Regions from separate parts of the Pollutimonas rozaliensis genome, predicted to be linked through region 4. Evidence: predicted binding sites of a transcription regulator. Region 4 holds the regulator's gene; each other region holds the start of a gene.
The links. The regulator FNR, encoded in region 4, switches genes on or off when oxygen is low (the NO sensors DNR and NnrR bind a similar motif). The targets are predictions, from matches to a motif close to TTGATNNNNATCAA.
Positions count from the first base shown of each region.

Region 1: a site for FNR is predicted at 1,382-1,395, ahead of hemN (oxygen-independent coproporphyrinogen III oxidase). Genes of this name have one in related genera too.
Region 2: a site for FNR is predicted at 1,295-1,308, ahead of V0R37_RS06110 (DUF2249 domain-containing protein). Genes of this name have one in related genera too.
Region 3: a site for FNR is predicted at 2,065-2,078, ahead of V0R37_RS08515 (DUF3079 domain-containing protein). Genes of this name have one in related genera too.

Region 1 is NZ_JAZHOB010000003.1:17,842-21,048, forward strand. It holds gene V0R37_RS06085 (monovalent cation/H+ antiporter subunit A) at 1-1,262, opposite strand, end outside; gene hemN (oxygen-independent coproporphyrinogen III oxidase) at 1,513-2,940, shown strand; gene V0R37_RS06095 (YbaN family protein) at 2,933-3,207, opposite strand, start outside.
Region 2 is NZ_JAZHOB010000003.1:21,658-24,864, reverse strand. It holds gene V0R37_RS06115 (NAD(P)H-dependent flavin oxidoreductase) at 14-1,219, opposite strand; gene V0R37_RS06110 (DUF2249 domain-containing protein) at 1,398-1,628, shown strand; gene V0R37_RS06105 (hypothetical protein) at 1,628-2,944, shown strand; gene V0R37_RS06100 (Crp/Fnr family transcriptional regulator) at 2,935-3,207, opposite strand, start outside.
Region 3 is NZ_JAZHOB010000004.1:73,813-77,019, reverse strand. It holds gene V0R37_RS08525 (c-type cytochrome) at 1-398, shown strand, start outside; gene V0R37_RS08520 (M20 aminoacylase family protein) at 526-1,734, shown strand; gene V0R37_RS08515 (DUF3079 domain-containing protein) at 1,779-1,991, opposite strand; gene V0R37_RS08510 (MarR family winged helix-turn-helix transcriptional regulator) at 2,134-2,712, opposite strand; gene V0R37_RS08505 (Gfo/Idh/MocA family oxidoreductase) at 2,764-3,207, opposite strand, start outside.
Region 4 is NZ_JAZHOB010000010.1:178,815-182,021, forward strand. It holds gene ccoG (cytochrome c oxidase accessory protein CcoG) at 1-275, shown strand, start outside; gene V0R37_RS19075 (FixH family protein) at 301-528, shown strand; gene V0R37_RS19080 (hypothetical protein) at 559-813, shown strand; gene fnr (fumarate/nitrate reduction transcriptional regulator Fnr) at 845-1,573, opposite strand; gene V0R37_RS19090 (LysR family transcriptional regulator) at 1,611-2,543, opposite strand; gene clpB (ATP-dependent chaperone ClpB) at 2,718-3,207, shown strand, end outside.

The DNA.
Region 1 (3,207 bases), on a different contig from region 4:
AATGCGCTGGCAATGACCGCGGCGACGGGCAGCCCGACCCGATTGAACCAGTTGCCGCTGACGAATACCGTTTCGGCGAAGAACATTTCCTTGGAAATGAACCCGTTCAGCAGGGGCACACCGGCCATGGAGGCCGCCGCCACGACGGCCAGCGTGGCGGTGATCGGCATGCTTCGGTACAGGCCGGATAGGCGGCTGAGATCGCGCGTGCCGGTTTCGTGGTCCACGATGCCGGCCGCCATGAAAAGCGAGGCCTTGAAGGTGGCGTGGTTGATCATGTGGAATACGGCGGCGATCAGGGCCAGCCGGCTGTTCATGCCCAGCAGCAAGGTGATCAGGCCCAGGTGGCTGATGGTCGAATAGGCCAGTACGCCCTTCATGTCCATTTGGAAGGTGGCGGCGTAGGCGCCAAGCACCAGCGAACAGAGCCCCGCGCCGCCGATGATCCAGGCCCATTCGTCGGTGCCGGCCAGGACGGGCCAGAACCGCGCAAGCAGAAAGACGCCCGCCTTGACCATGGTGGCCGAGTGCAGATAGGCGGACACCGGCGTGGGCGCCGCCATGGCATTGGGCAGCCATACATGGAACGGAAACTGGGCGCTTTTGCTCAAGGCGCCCAGGGCGATCAGCACCAGCATGGTCGTGTACCACGGATGATTGCGGATGACGTCGCCCGAGGACAAGACGACGTCCAGGTCGTAGCTGCCCACGACATGCCCCACCATCAGCATTCCTCCCAGCAGGCATAGCCCCCCGGCGCCCGTGATGGTCAGCGACATGCGGGCTCCGCGCCGCGCGTCCAGCCGATGATGCCAGTAGGCGATCAGCATGAAGGACGACAGGCTGGTCAGTTCCCAGAACACCACAAGCTGGATCAGGTTGCCGGAAAGCACCACGCCCAGCATGGAGCCCATGAAAGCCAAAAAGAAAGAGAAGAAGCGGGGAACGGGGTCTTGCGGCGAAAGGTAGTAGCGCGCATAAAGCACGATAAGCGCGCCCATGGTCGTGATGATCATGGAAAACAGCCACGAGTAGCCGTCCATGCGCAAGGTGAAGTCCACGCCTTGTTCGGGCAGCCAAGGCACGACCGCTTTGACGACATGGCCGTCGAGCACGTTCGGAAACTGCGTGAAAACAAGGATGGCGCAAAGAACAGCAACGAATCCGGCCAGCCAGGCCTCGAGCTTGCGCGCATTCGACGGCAACAGAGCAGCGATGATGCTGCCTGCGAAAGGCAAGACAAGTATAAAGAATAACGACATCGAGGACGGAGGGTGAAGTGGGTGAATCCAGCCTTAATAATACGATATGTTTTGTTCAGCTTTGAGAAAGCTTGTGCCAGGCCTATATTGCGCGCGTTTGGCCGGTATCGGCCAATTGCTTGACCTAGGTCAAAAAAGATATGGGCATACGGTTTCACAATAAGGTATTCAAGAACAGCGTATGCGGCGCGCTGCACAAGCAATGGCCGTGGCGTTTTTTCCGTTAACAAGCCTTGATCGGAGAAAGGCAATGGATAGCAGTATTCCTGTCGTCAGCCATGACGCGGTTTCTTTTCCAGATATCGAGATTTCCGAAACCTTGATCCGTCGCTTCGATCATTCCGGGCCTCGCTACACCTCGTATCCTACCGCCGACCGCTTCAAGTCCGGTTTCAATGAGCAGACCTATCTGGCTTACCTGGCCCGGCGGGCCGGCGCCGATGCCGGAGCGAACCCTCCGTTGTCGGTCTACGTGCACCTGCCCTTTTGCGAATCGCTTTGTTATTTTTGCGCCTGTAACAAAGTGATCACGCAGGATCATGGCCGGTCGGCGCAGTATCTGGACTATCTGGACAAGGAAATGGATCTGGTGGCCGGCCGTCTTGGACCAGATCGAAAGACCACCCAATTGCATCTAGGTGGAGGCACTCCCACCTTCCTGACCGCGGCCGAACTGACGCGGCTAATGGCGTCGTTACGCAGGCATTTCGAATTCACGCCGGATGCCGAACTGGGGGTCGAGATCGATCCGCGAACGGTGAGTGAAGCAACGCTTTCCATGCTGGCTGGACTGGGCTTTAACCGGACCAGCTTCGGAGTTCAGGATTTCGATCCCGACGTGCAGGCGGCCGTCAACCGCATCCAACCGCTGGAAATGGTGGAAAAAGCGCTGAATGCCAGCCGCAATGCGGGTTTTCAGTCGGTCAACACGGATTTGATCTATGGCCTGCCCAAGCAGACTCTATCCAGTTTCGATCGCACGCTGGACCAGGTCATCCGCCTGTCGCCGGACCGCATCGCTCTGTATAACTATGCCCACCTGCCCAGCCGGTTCAAGGCGCAGCGGCTTATTTCGGCCGGTGACCTGCCTAGCGCGGAAGAGCGTTTGCAGATATTCCTGATGTCCACGCGGCGGCTTCTGGAAGCGGGCTATGTATATATCGGACTGGATCATTTCGCCAAACCGGACGACGAGCTGAATCTGGCGCGCCGGGACGGAAGCCTGCATCGCAATTTCCAGGGCTACACGACACGCGCGGAGTGCGACCTGATTGGGCTGGGCGTTTCGGCCATCGGCAAGGTGGGCGATTCATACAGCCAGTCGGTGCGCAGTGTGAATGCCTATTACCAGGTGCTGGACGAAGGCCGGCTGCCCATCGAGAAAGGCTTCGAATTGAGCCTGGACGATGTGCTGCGGCGCGATGTCATCATGACCCTGATGTGCAGCATGCCGCTGGATTTCCAGATGCTGAACAGGACCTATGGCATCGACTTCATGGTTTATTTCGGCGCCGAGTTGAAAAGGCTGGATACGTTCAAGGATTCCGGCCTGTTGCGGATCGACGGCAAGGGGATAAGCGTCACACCCCAGGGGCGCCTGTTCGTGCGGGCCATGGGCATGGTCTTCGATAAATATCTGGGGCAGCCCACGGTATCGACATACTCCAAGCTTATTTAGTTGCGCCGTCGTTGCGGCCGGCGTGCTTTCCGGAACTGGGCAAGGTCTTCATCCGGAGCAGATAGATCGTGACGCCGATACCGGGCACCAGAAGCAAAAGGCGCAGCCAGGGCAGCGGTACATGCCAGGCGGAAACAGCCAGCGTGGCCCACAGGAAAATCAAGGTAATGACCTTGGCGCGGATGGGGATACCCCTGCCGGTTTGTATGCCAGTCAGGTAGGGTCCCAGTATGCGGTGACCCATCAGCCAGCGGTGCATGCGTTCGG
Region 2 (3,207 bases), on a different contig from region 4:
CCTGCGGGATGGTTCAGGCGGGAAGCAGCGCGTCGGCGACGCGCACAGAAGGCGCCGCGACCGCGTTCAAGGCCGGACGGATGCCGGTAAGCAGATATTCGATCAGCTCGCGCACAGGACGGATGGCATTGCCGAAGGGCAGCTTCTCGGAACCCCGGAAAAAAAGACCCCGCTTGATATCGCCCGCCAGCGCGAACGCCAGCTGGGTATCGATGCAGAACTGCCCATGCTTGCTGATGCCATCGCGCAAGCCGCAAGAAGCCAGGCAATCGAAGCCCACCGTGCAAGGACGCTTCTTGGCGATGCGCTGCAGCTTCTCTTCTTTTTCCAGATAGTTGGCCAGCCATGGCGTGCGCACCGCGCGCGCCGGCAGGCCGGCCACGCTCATGAAGGTGACGATATCCTCGGGTTTGGCTTCGACCAGCACCTTCTTGAAGTTGGGATGCGCATCGCCTTCTTCGGTAACGGCAAAGGGCGAGCCGCATTGCACCGCGCTGGCCCCCATGCCCATCAGCCTGACGACCTGTTCATGGCTATGAATGCCGCCACCGGTAATCAAGGGGATACTTTCCTTTTCCAGATCCAGTTCCTTGAACAATTCCAGGGTGCCTTCCAGCACGTTCGCAAAGGCGAAATTGGGATTGTCCAGGCTATCGGCGGTCGGTGCGCCTAGGTGGCCCGCCGCGTACTTCGGGTTCTCGATCACGATGGCATCCGGCAGGCGGTTCTTGCGCATCCATTTTTTCAGGATCAGCCCTATCCCGCGCACGTCCGACAAGATGGGAATGATCGCCACCTTGGAAAAACCGCTGGTCAATTCGGGCAGGTCCAGCGGCAGGCCGGCGCCCACCACGACGGCATCGGCTTCGCTTTCGCAGGCCTGGCGCACATACGAGGCATACTCGGATACGGCCCGCATGATATTGACCGCCACCAAACCCTTGCCGGCGGCCATCTTATGGGCGGCCTTGATTTCACGATCGAGCGCAAGCAGGTTGGCCGAGTCGATCAGTTCCTTATTGCGCGAACGGCCGGTCTGCACCATGAGGTCGGGATGGTGACGGCGCAGATCCACGCTGGAAATCGTGCCCATCGCCCCCAGCGAAGCGACCGTTCCGGCCAGCCTGTGGGCCGACACGCCAACCCCCATGCCCCCCTGCACAATAGGCAACAGCGCCTTGCCTTTCAACTTGAGTCGTTCCAATGCGGTCTGCAACACGGTAATTGTCCTTGCTTGATAAATATTGGCGTATGAACGCAGTTGCCACTATGTAGGCAAATGCCGCCAGCTTCCTTAATAAATATCAAGGTTCCCGCGTTTACCTGGATGTGAAAATACAGCATTCGCAATGGGGTTATGCCGCCCGGCAAACCTGTATATGTGTAGGGTTGAGCTTATGGAAAACACAAAAGAAGACAGCGTTCTGGACGTAGGCGGGCTTGCGCCGCCGGAACCTCTGGAACGGGTACTGGACGCGCTGGAGGATCTTGCGCCGGGCGCGCGCCTGCGCGTGCTCATCGACCGCGAACCGCATCCCCTATATGGCATTTTGCGCAACAACGGCTACGACTACTCGTTCAACGCCGGCCGCCGTCCATACGAACTTCTTATCCGGCAAAAAAGCTGATGCAGCGCGCCCTGTCGTTTCAACAATCCCCGGCCCCCGGCGTTCCCTTGCGCTTCCTGTTCACCGCGCCGCTCTTCGTCCTGCTGGCCGCCTTGCTGCTGCTCTGGTCAGGTCCCGCCGCGCTGGCATCGCGCTGGACGGGACAGGCCTTGGCATTGACGCATCTGTTTACGCTGGGCGTCCTGGCCAACGCCATGACGGGCGCCCTGATGCAGATCCTGCCGGTCGCAACGGGAATAAGCGTATTGGCTCCCCGGGCGACCTCGACGGTCGTGCATGCCTTGTTGAGCCTGGGCACGCTGGCCCTGGCCGCCGCCTTTCTTTGGCTCCAGCCATGGCTGTTCGCCTTGGCGCTGATTTCGCTGTGCGCCGCCCTGGGCTGCTTCCTGGCCGCCTGCGGCGGGGGATTGTGGACATACCGTAAACAGGCCACCAAGGGCTCGACGGAAATTCTGGCCACCACGCGGCTGGCGCTTGCCGCGTTGCTGGCCGCTACCGCCATGGGTGCAATGCTGGCTGGAAGCTTCGCCTGGCCGCAGCCCTTTTCCCGAATGTTCACCAACGCGCATGGAGCCTGGGGCCTGCTCGGTTGGGTGGGGCTGCTAGTTATCGGCATCGCTTATCAGGTCATCCCCATCTTCCAGGTAACCGAAATCTACCCCAAGCGCCTGACACGCTGGCTGGCGCCGGCGATTTTCGCCTTGCTTATCGCCTACATGGTCAATACCATTGCCCCGGCAAGCCTGCGTCTTGAAATCGACCTGGCCATAGGCGCGGCAATGCTGGCCGCCTACACCGTTTTCGCCCTGGTCACTTTCCGGCTGCTTTGGACACGCAAAAGACCCAAGGCCGATGCCACCACCCATTTCTGGCGAACCGCCATGCTTTGCCTGGCCGCTTGCGGGCCGGTCTGGCTGGCCCATGCCGCGGGCGTCGCGGATCTTTCCATCACCTTGGGCATGCTTTTCATCGTGGGCTTCGGCTGGTCCGCCGTCAATGGCATGCTGTACAAGATCGTTCCCTTCCTGCTGTGGTATCACGTGCAGAAAGACCTGGCCGTCGCGCTGCGCGCCGTACCCAAGGTCAAAGATATTATTCCCGATGCCGTGGCCGCAAAACAATACTGGGCCCATCTGGCCGCCGTTCTGCTGCTGCTGTCGGCCAGCCTGCGGCCGGCAAGCTTCTCGCAGGCGGCGGGCCTGATGCTGGCCGTCTCGGCGGCATGGCTGTTCGTCAATATGATCAACGCCCTGCGCCTCTATCAAAAGGCCAGGAAACAGATTGCGCTGGCCCTGGCGCAGTTGCCTCAGCCTTGATACGCACCCAGCCTGGCGATATCCAGGATGCAGACTTCGCGGCCCTTCACGCCGATCAGCTCGTGCGCGCACAAGTCATGCAGAATGCGCGAGAAATGTTCCGGCGTCAGGTTCAGGCGCGAGGCAATCACCGTTTTGCTGGTTTCCAGGCGGAAGCGGTAGCCATTCTTGCATTGTTCATCTTTCAGCAGATAACCGATGACGCGTTGTGTACCTGAACGCAAGGAATAGGCCTCGACGTCATTCATCAGGCTGTGCAGACG
Region 3 (3,207 bases), on a different contig from region 4:
TCTTGCCCGCTTTATCTCCGGCGGACTACAAAAGCTGGGACAGCCGGCATGCGCCCATGCCCGCTCAAAAAGCCGAGGCATCGACGGATGCGTCGCAAGAGCCGCGTCTGGGCGATGCCGTAGCCGGTCAAAAGGCGCTGCAGCAGTATCTGTGCGCCACATGCCATGTGATTCCCGGCATCGTGGGTGCAAATCGCCATGTGGGTCCGCCGCTGGCCGGGATCGCCGACAGGCAGTACATTGCCGGCGTGCTTCCCAACACCCCGACCAACATGGTGCGCTGGCTTCGCGACCCCGCGAAGGTCGACCCATTGTCGGCCATGCCCGATTTGGGCCTCAGCGAACAGGACGCGCGGGACATCGCCGCCTTCCTGCATACCTTGCGGGATGGCGAATAGCACGGCGTATGGCCATGGAGGCTAGGGGTGCGCACAGCGCTTGGCCGGTATTATTATTAGCACTATTGTTCAAGACTTCAGCTGTCTGACGGCGCACGATCGCTGCACATAACAGGAACCAGCCATCATGAGACTAGTGGAACCCATACTTGAGTGGCAGGACGAGATCATTGCCATTCGCCGCGACATCCATGCGCACCCCGAGCTTGCCTACCAGGAAAACCGCAGCTCCGATCTTGTGGCCAGGCAGTTGGAATCATGGGGCGTGCAGGTGCATCGCGGCCTGGGCATTACGGGGGTGGTGGGTGTTATCCACGGCAAAACGTCCAACGGAAGGTCTATCGGCCTGCGCGCCGACATGGATGCCTTGCCCATCCAGGAACTGAACACTTTCGAGCATGCCAGCAAGCATCCCGGAAAAATGCACGCCTGCGGCCACGACGGCCACACGGCCATGCTGCTGGCGGCATCGCGCTATCTTGCACAGCATCGCGATTTCGACGGCACGGTGTATGTCATATTCCAGCCGGCCGAAGAGGGCCAGCTTGGCGCCAAGAAAATGATCGAGGACGGCCTGTTCAACCGGTTTCCCGCCGAAGCCGTTTTCGGCATGCATAACTGGCCGGGTCTGGAGGCGGGCAAGTTCGGGGTTTGCGCCGGCCCCATCATGGCGTCCAGCAATTACTTCACGATAACCATCGCCGGCAAGGGGGCGCACGCGGCCATGCCTCATTTGGGTTGCGACCCCATCATGGCGGCCACCCATCTGGCCCAGGCCCTGCAAACCATTGTGACCCGCAACCGCAATCCCTACGACCCGGCTGTGCTCAGCATTACTCAGATTCATGCCGGCTCGGCCGACAATGCCATCCCGGACAGCGCCCAGTTGCGCGGCACGGTACGCGCCTTTACGGCCCAGACGGTGGACTTGATCGACAAGCGCATAGGCGAGCTGGCGCAGCGCATCAGCGAGGGATTCGGCTGTACGGCTGAATACGTTTTCGATCGGAAGTATCCCCCCACCTACAACCATCCCGACGAAACCGCCTTCAGCGCCCAGGTCCTTGAAGATCTGGTCGGGGCCGGTAATGTGGATGCCAATGTGCAGCCTTCGATGGCGGGCGAGGATTTCGCCCTGATGCTCCAGGAGCGGCCAGGCTGCTATATCTGGATAGGCAACGGGCATGGCGACCATCGTATTCCGGGCCATGGCGAAGGCCCCTGCATGCTGCATAACGCCGCCTACGACTTCAATGACGAATTGATCCCCCTGGGTGCCAGCTACTGGATCAGGCTGGCCCAGGGCTGGCTGTCCCGCCCTTATAACGACAGGTAACGGAAAGATAATTATTTAGTCGTTCGTATTTGAGCCTGTTCTGGTTACGCTGTTTTTTGGCCCGGCCGACCTGGCGGCGGTTCGAAGTCCAGGCTCCAATCTCCGAACTCGTACCAGTCTTCGCCCATCGATTCCGATGGGTGCTGGCTGCGGCTGGAACCATTGCCGCACAGCATGGAGTCGGCGGGACAGTATTTATCGCAGCCCCAGCAGACGCGCTCGGGATGCTTGGGATTCAGTGGAAATTTCTTGGCCATGTCTGGGCCTCAATGCAGTATTGAGTTCTAGGGGTATACCCGAGCATGCTACTCGGGTACGTCTTAGAAAAACATGACGGATATCAAGGGAATCGGCGATGTTGCGCTAATCCTGGATTGTGACGTGGTTCAAATCTTAATGTTAGTCGTCTGCGGCGCCCGCTGTATTAATCAGGTCGGACAGATCTCGCGTAGAGGGTTGATGGCGTTTATTCTGGAGTGATTCCTGTTCGTCCTGAGCAAGATTTTCGATTAAAGCGAGCAGCGTTTTACGGGTTGTCTGGATGGCGGACTCAGACACGCCTTTAACCGCGATGTTGTTTACTTCTTCTGCAATCGGAACCAGGACTTTTTTCAGGGCACGCCCTTTGGGCGTTAAATAAATATGGATGTTTTTATTATTGGTCGGAAGCTTGCGTCGAGAAATATATCCCAGCTTCTCCATTGCGCGAAGAGCTGAATGTGTTGTGGGATCCATCAAGCCGGCCTCTTCGCTTAACTGACGCTGCGTCAAGCCATCGTTTTCCCAAAGTATACGCAGGAAGGTCCAATGGCCGAACGATACGGAGTGTTCCATGAGGCGCATCTGAAGGGCTCGCGACACTCCTCGCATGGCATCTTTGATTAGGTGGGCAAGCCGGTCGTTAGGCACGGCTTCACGCCAATGACGCAGCACCGCGTGAGATGACCCATATTGAGCTTCAAACTTTGATTTAGGCATGGAAGCGCTGTTCGATTAGAGATGATCGAACGGTTATACCACCACTTATGCTTAGGTTGCATTGATCTGGTACAAAAGTGGGATTTCTCGATTTTCACGGCTGGATTGCAGTATTGCCAAGCAAATTTCCAAGTTGGCCGTACCCCATTCGCCAGAGTGTATGGGTTTTTTTTCTTCGATAACGGCAGCGTAGAGTTCGTCGATGACTTCGCGTCTTGGCACAGCCGGATCTTCAAGTTGATCGAAGCGTACGCCTTCGTCATCATATATTGCGATTCCGCGAGGCCCTGGACGGAGGTCGGCGCGGTCGCAAGAGGCAATCAGAAGGCCGAAATGCTCATGGTGCACCTTTGGAGTATTGCTGGAGGATGCGAAGTTGGGTTCTATGTACTTCGGTCCACCGTAGCCCCGATCCCGCTTCAAAGTATCTTCTTCGCCAGGAGCCATGCTATTCAATAGTCGTCTCGCGGCACCGTAGCTGCGTTGATCTTTACG
Region 4 (3,207 bases):
ACCGCCTTCAGTTCATCAATACGTCGGAATCGCCGCTCAGTCTTACCCTGAGCGCAAATGGCTTGCCTGAACTATCCATCATGACCGCCGATCATGGCGCGACCACCTTGAATGTCGATCCGGCATCGAATCGGCTGGTGCCTGTCGTGCTGCGGGTTCCGGCAGGCAAGGTAAGCCCGGGCCTGTACGATATCGAACTCACGACGGTAGGCAGGTATGGCGACGGACGCGAAACCACCGTGGTCGAGCGTTCCAGTTTTTTTGTGCCAAAATGATTTCAGGAGGTATCCCATGTCCGACATGCAGCGCAGCAGTGCGGCCGAACCGGAAAGCGGCAAGCCGTGGTGGCGCGAACCCTGGCCCTGGATACTCATGGCCGGCCCGGCCGCGGCCATCGTCGGTTGTATCATCACCATCGTGCTGGCCGTGCAGAATTTCGGGGATCAGGCGATTACCGATGGGGGCGTCAAGCGCGGCCTGGTGGTAAGCAAGCAGGTACAGGCTCCGCCGCCGTCCGAAAAGCCCTAGACAATCAAAAAAGCACAAAGGAGACTTGTTATGCGTTGGCGTTCACTGATGTGGATTTTATGGCCCTCGTTCCTGGTCGGCGCGGCCACCAGTGCAACCGTGTTCGCCATGGTCGATCCCCTGGATATCGCCTTTTTCGGCTATATGGAAGCCAGCCGGCAGCAAGTGTATGCGGGCGGTTTTTTTCTTTTCTGGCTGATGGCGGCCTTGTCCAGCGCCTTGAGCCTGCATCTGGCGCCCCGCGGCCGCTTGTTTGACGAATTCGGCGACCCCATAGAACAATGAGGCCGGCGGCCGATGCAAGTCGGTTGCGGATTCAGCCGCAGTCGGTGCCGGCCAGCGCCTGAAGATTGCGCATGTCCAGGATGTGAACTTCGCGTTGCTGGACCCGGATCAGGCCCTCGCGCGCAAAACGGGAAAACAGGCGGCTGACGGTTTCCAGGGTCAGGCCCAGGTAATTGCCGATTTCCTCGCGGCTCATGCGCAAGATGAATTCACTGGCCGAATAGCCCAGCACGACAAGCCTTTGCGACAGGTTGACCAGAAAAGCGGCCAGCCGTTGTTCGGACCGCAAGGCGCCCAAAGCCATGATCAAATGATGCGAACGGCTGATTTCCTTGCTCATGAGACGGCGGAATTGCTGCTGCAGTATGGGCAGATGCTGCGACAACTGATCCATTTCGTCTATGCGTATGACGCAGACCTCGGTGTCTTCCAGCGCGATGGCGTGCGATACATGAGTGTTGTCCAGCAATCCGTCCATGCCCAGGATTTCGCCAGGCAGCAGAAAACCGGTGATCTGCACCTGGCCGGAGGAGTCTTCCAACTGGGTCTTGATCGAACCCGACCGGATGCCGTACACCGCTTCGGTCTTGTCGCCAAGGCGGAACAGCGCGCCTGCCTTGGGGATGCGGATGCGCTCTTTGACCAGCTCGTCCAGCTTGGTGACCTCGCTGCGCGGCATGCCCAGTGGCAGGCAGATTTCACTAAGCATGCATGTGGAGCAGCGTGTCGACTCGGGTGTAACGGAAATTTTCTTCTGCATGTATCAAGTATACGGTAGCGGGGTTTTATTCCAGCAGCTATGACGCCAGTGTGGTTTTTTCGCCAGCGGGGCTCCAGTAGTCGGGCGAGGCATAACGGGCCTTGAGCATGTCGATGAACAGGCGCACCCGCAGGGGCAGATGCTTGCGCTCGGGGAACATGGCGAAAATGCCATTGGCCGGGGCCGCGTAACTATCCAGCACACTGACCAGGCGGCCTTCGGCCAAGTCTTCCTGGACTTCCCACAATGAGCGCCAGGCCAGGCCGATGCCGGCCAGAGTCCACTGATGCAGCACCGACCCGTCGCTGCAGGCCATATTGCCCTTGACGCGCACGGCTCGCAGCTCCCCGTCTTGTTTCAATAGCCATCCCCGGGCTTGATTGCCCTGATTTCCGAACGACAGGCAATTGTGTTGCGCCAGGTCGTCGGGAGTGTTGGGCCGGCCGTATTCCTGAAGGTAGGAAGGGGCGGCGACGATGACTCGTTTATTGTCGGCCAGACGCAGCCCGACAATCTGGGAGTCATCCAGTTCGCCCAGACGGATGGCGCAGTCGTAGCGTTCCTCGATCAGATCGACCAGACGGTCGCTCAAGTCCAGAGTAATGGTGACATCGGGATAAGCGGCGATGAATTCGGGTACCAGAGGAGCTACATGGCGCCGTCCGAATCCCGCCGGAGCGCTGATGCGCAGGTGTCCGCTGGGCTTGATGCTGCCTTGCGAAATGCGCGTTTCCGCATCGTTGAGCTCGCGCAGGATGCGCTGCGCCTCTTCGAACAGTTCGCTCCCTTCCGAGGTCAGCGACAGGCGGCGGGTGGAGCGCAGCAGCAGCTTGATGCCCAGGCGCGCCTCAAGCGAGCTGATGCGCCGGCCCATCATGGCCGGGGCGATGCCTTCCGCGCGGGCGGCTGCCGACAGACTGCCCAGTGTGGCAACGGCCACAAAGCTTTCGAGTTGTTTGAATTTGTCCATACTGGCGATAGGTGGGCGGCGGGCCGGTGCAAGGCCTGCCAGGTGCAATAGTATCAGCAAGGCGGCATGGCGGGCGTGTAGCCGTTGGGCTGAAATACCCTTGAAATCGCCTGTTTCGGCCGCACATATTCACTATTCGAGCACATGCTCTCCCATTTCAGTGAAAACCATATTATGCGATTCGATAAATTGACAACGAAATTCCAGCAGGCCATTGCCGATGCGCAAAGCCTGGCTGTGAAGCATGATAATCCTTACATCGAACCCGCCCACGTCCTGGCTGCTTTGCTGGCCGACACGGACAGCGGCGCCGCCAGCCTTCTTGCGCGTGCCGGCGTGGCGGCAAATCGCCTGGGGCCGGCCCTGAATGCCCAGATAGAAGGCTTTCCCCAGGTACAGGGCGCCGAAGGCAACATTCAGGTCAGCCGCGAACTGCAGGCGGCGCTGGCGCGCACCGACAAAGAAGCCTCCAACCGGGGCGACGCCTACATTGCCAGCGAGCTCTTTTTGCTGGCAATGTCCGACGACAAGGGCGAAACTGGCCGGCTTCTGCGCGAATCGGGCTTGCAGCGAAAGGCGCTGGAAACGGCCATCGAAGCCGTGCGCGGCGGCGCGTCGATATCGGATTCCGAAGGTGAATCCAACCGCGAGGCCCTCTCCAAGT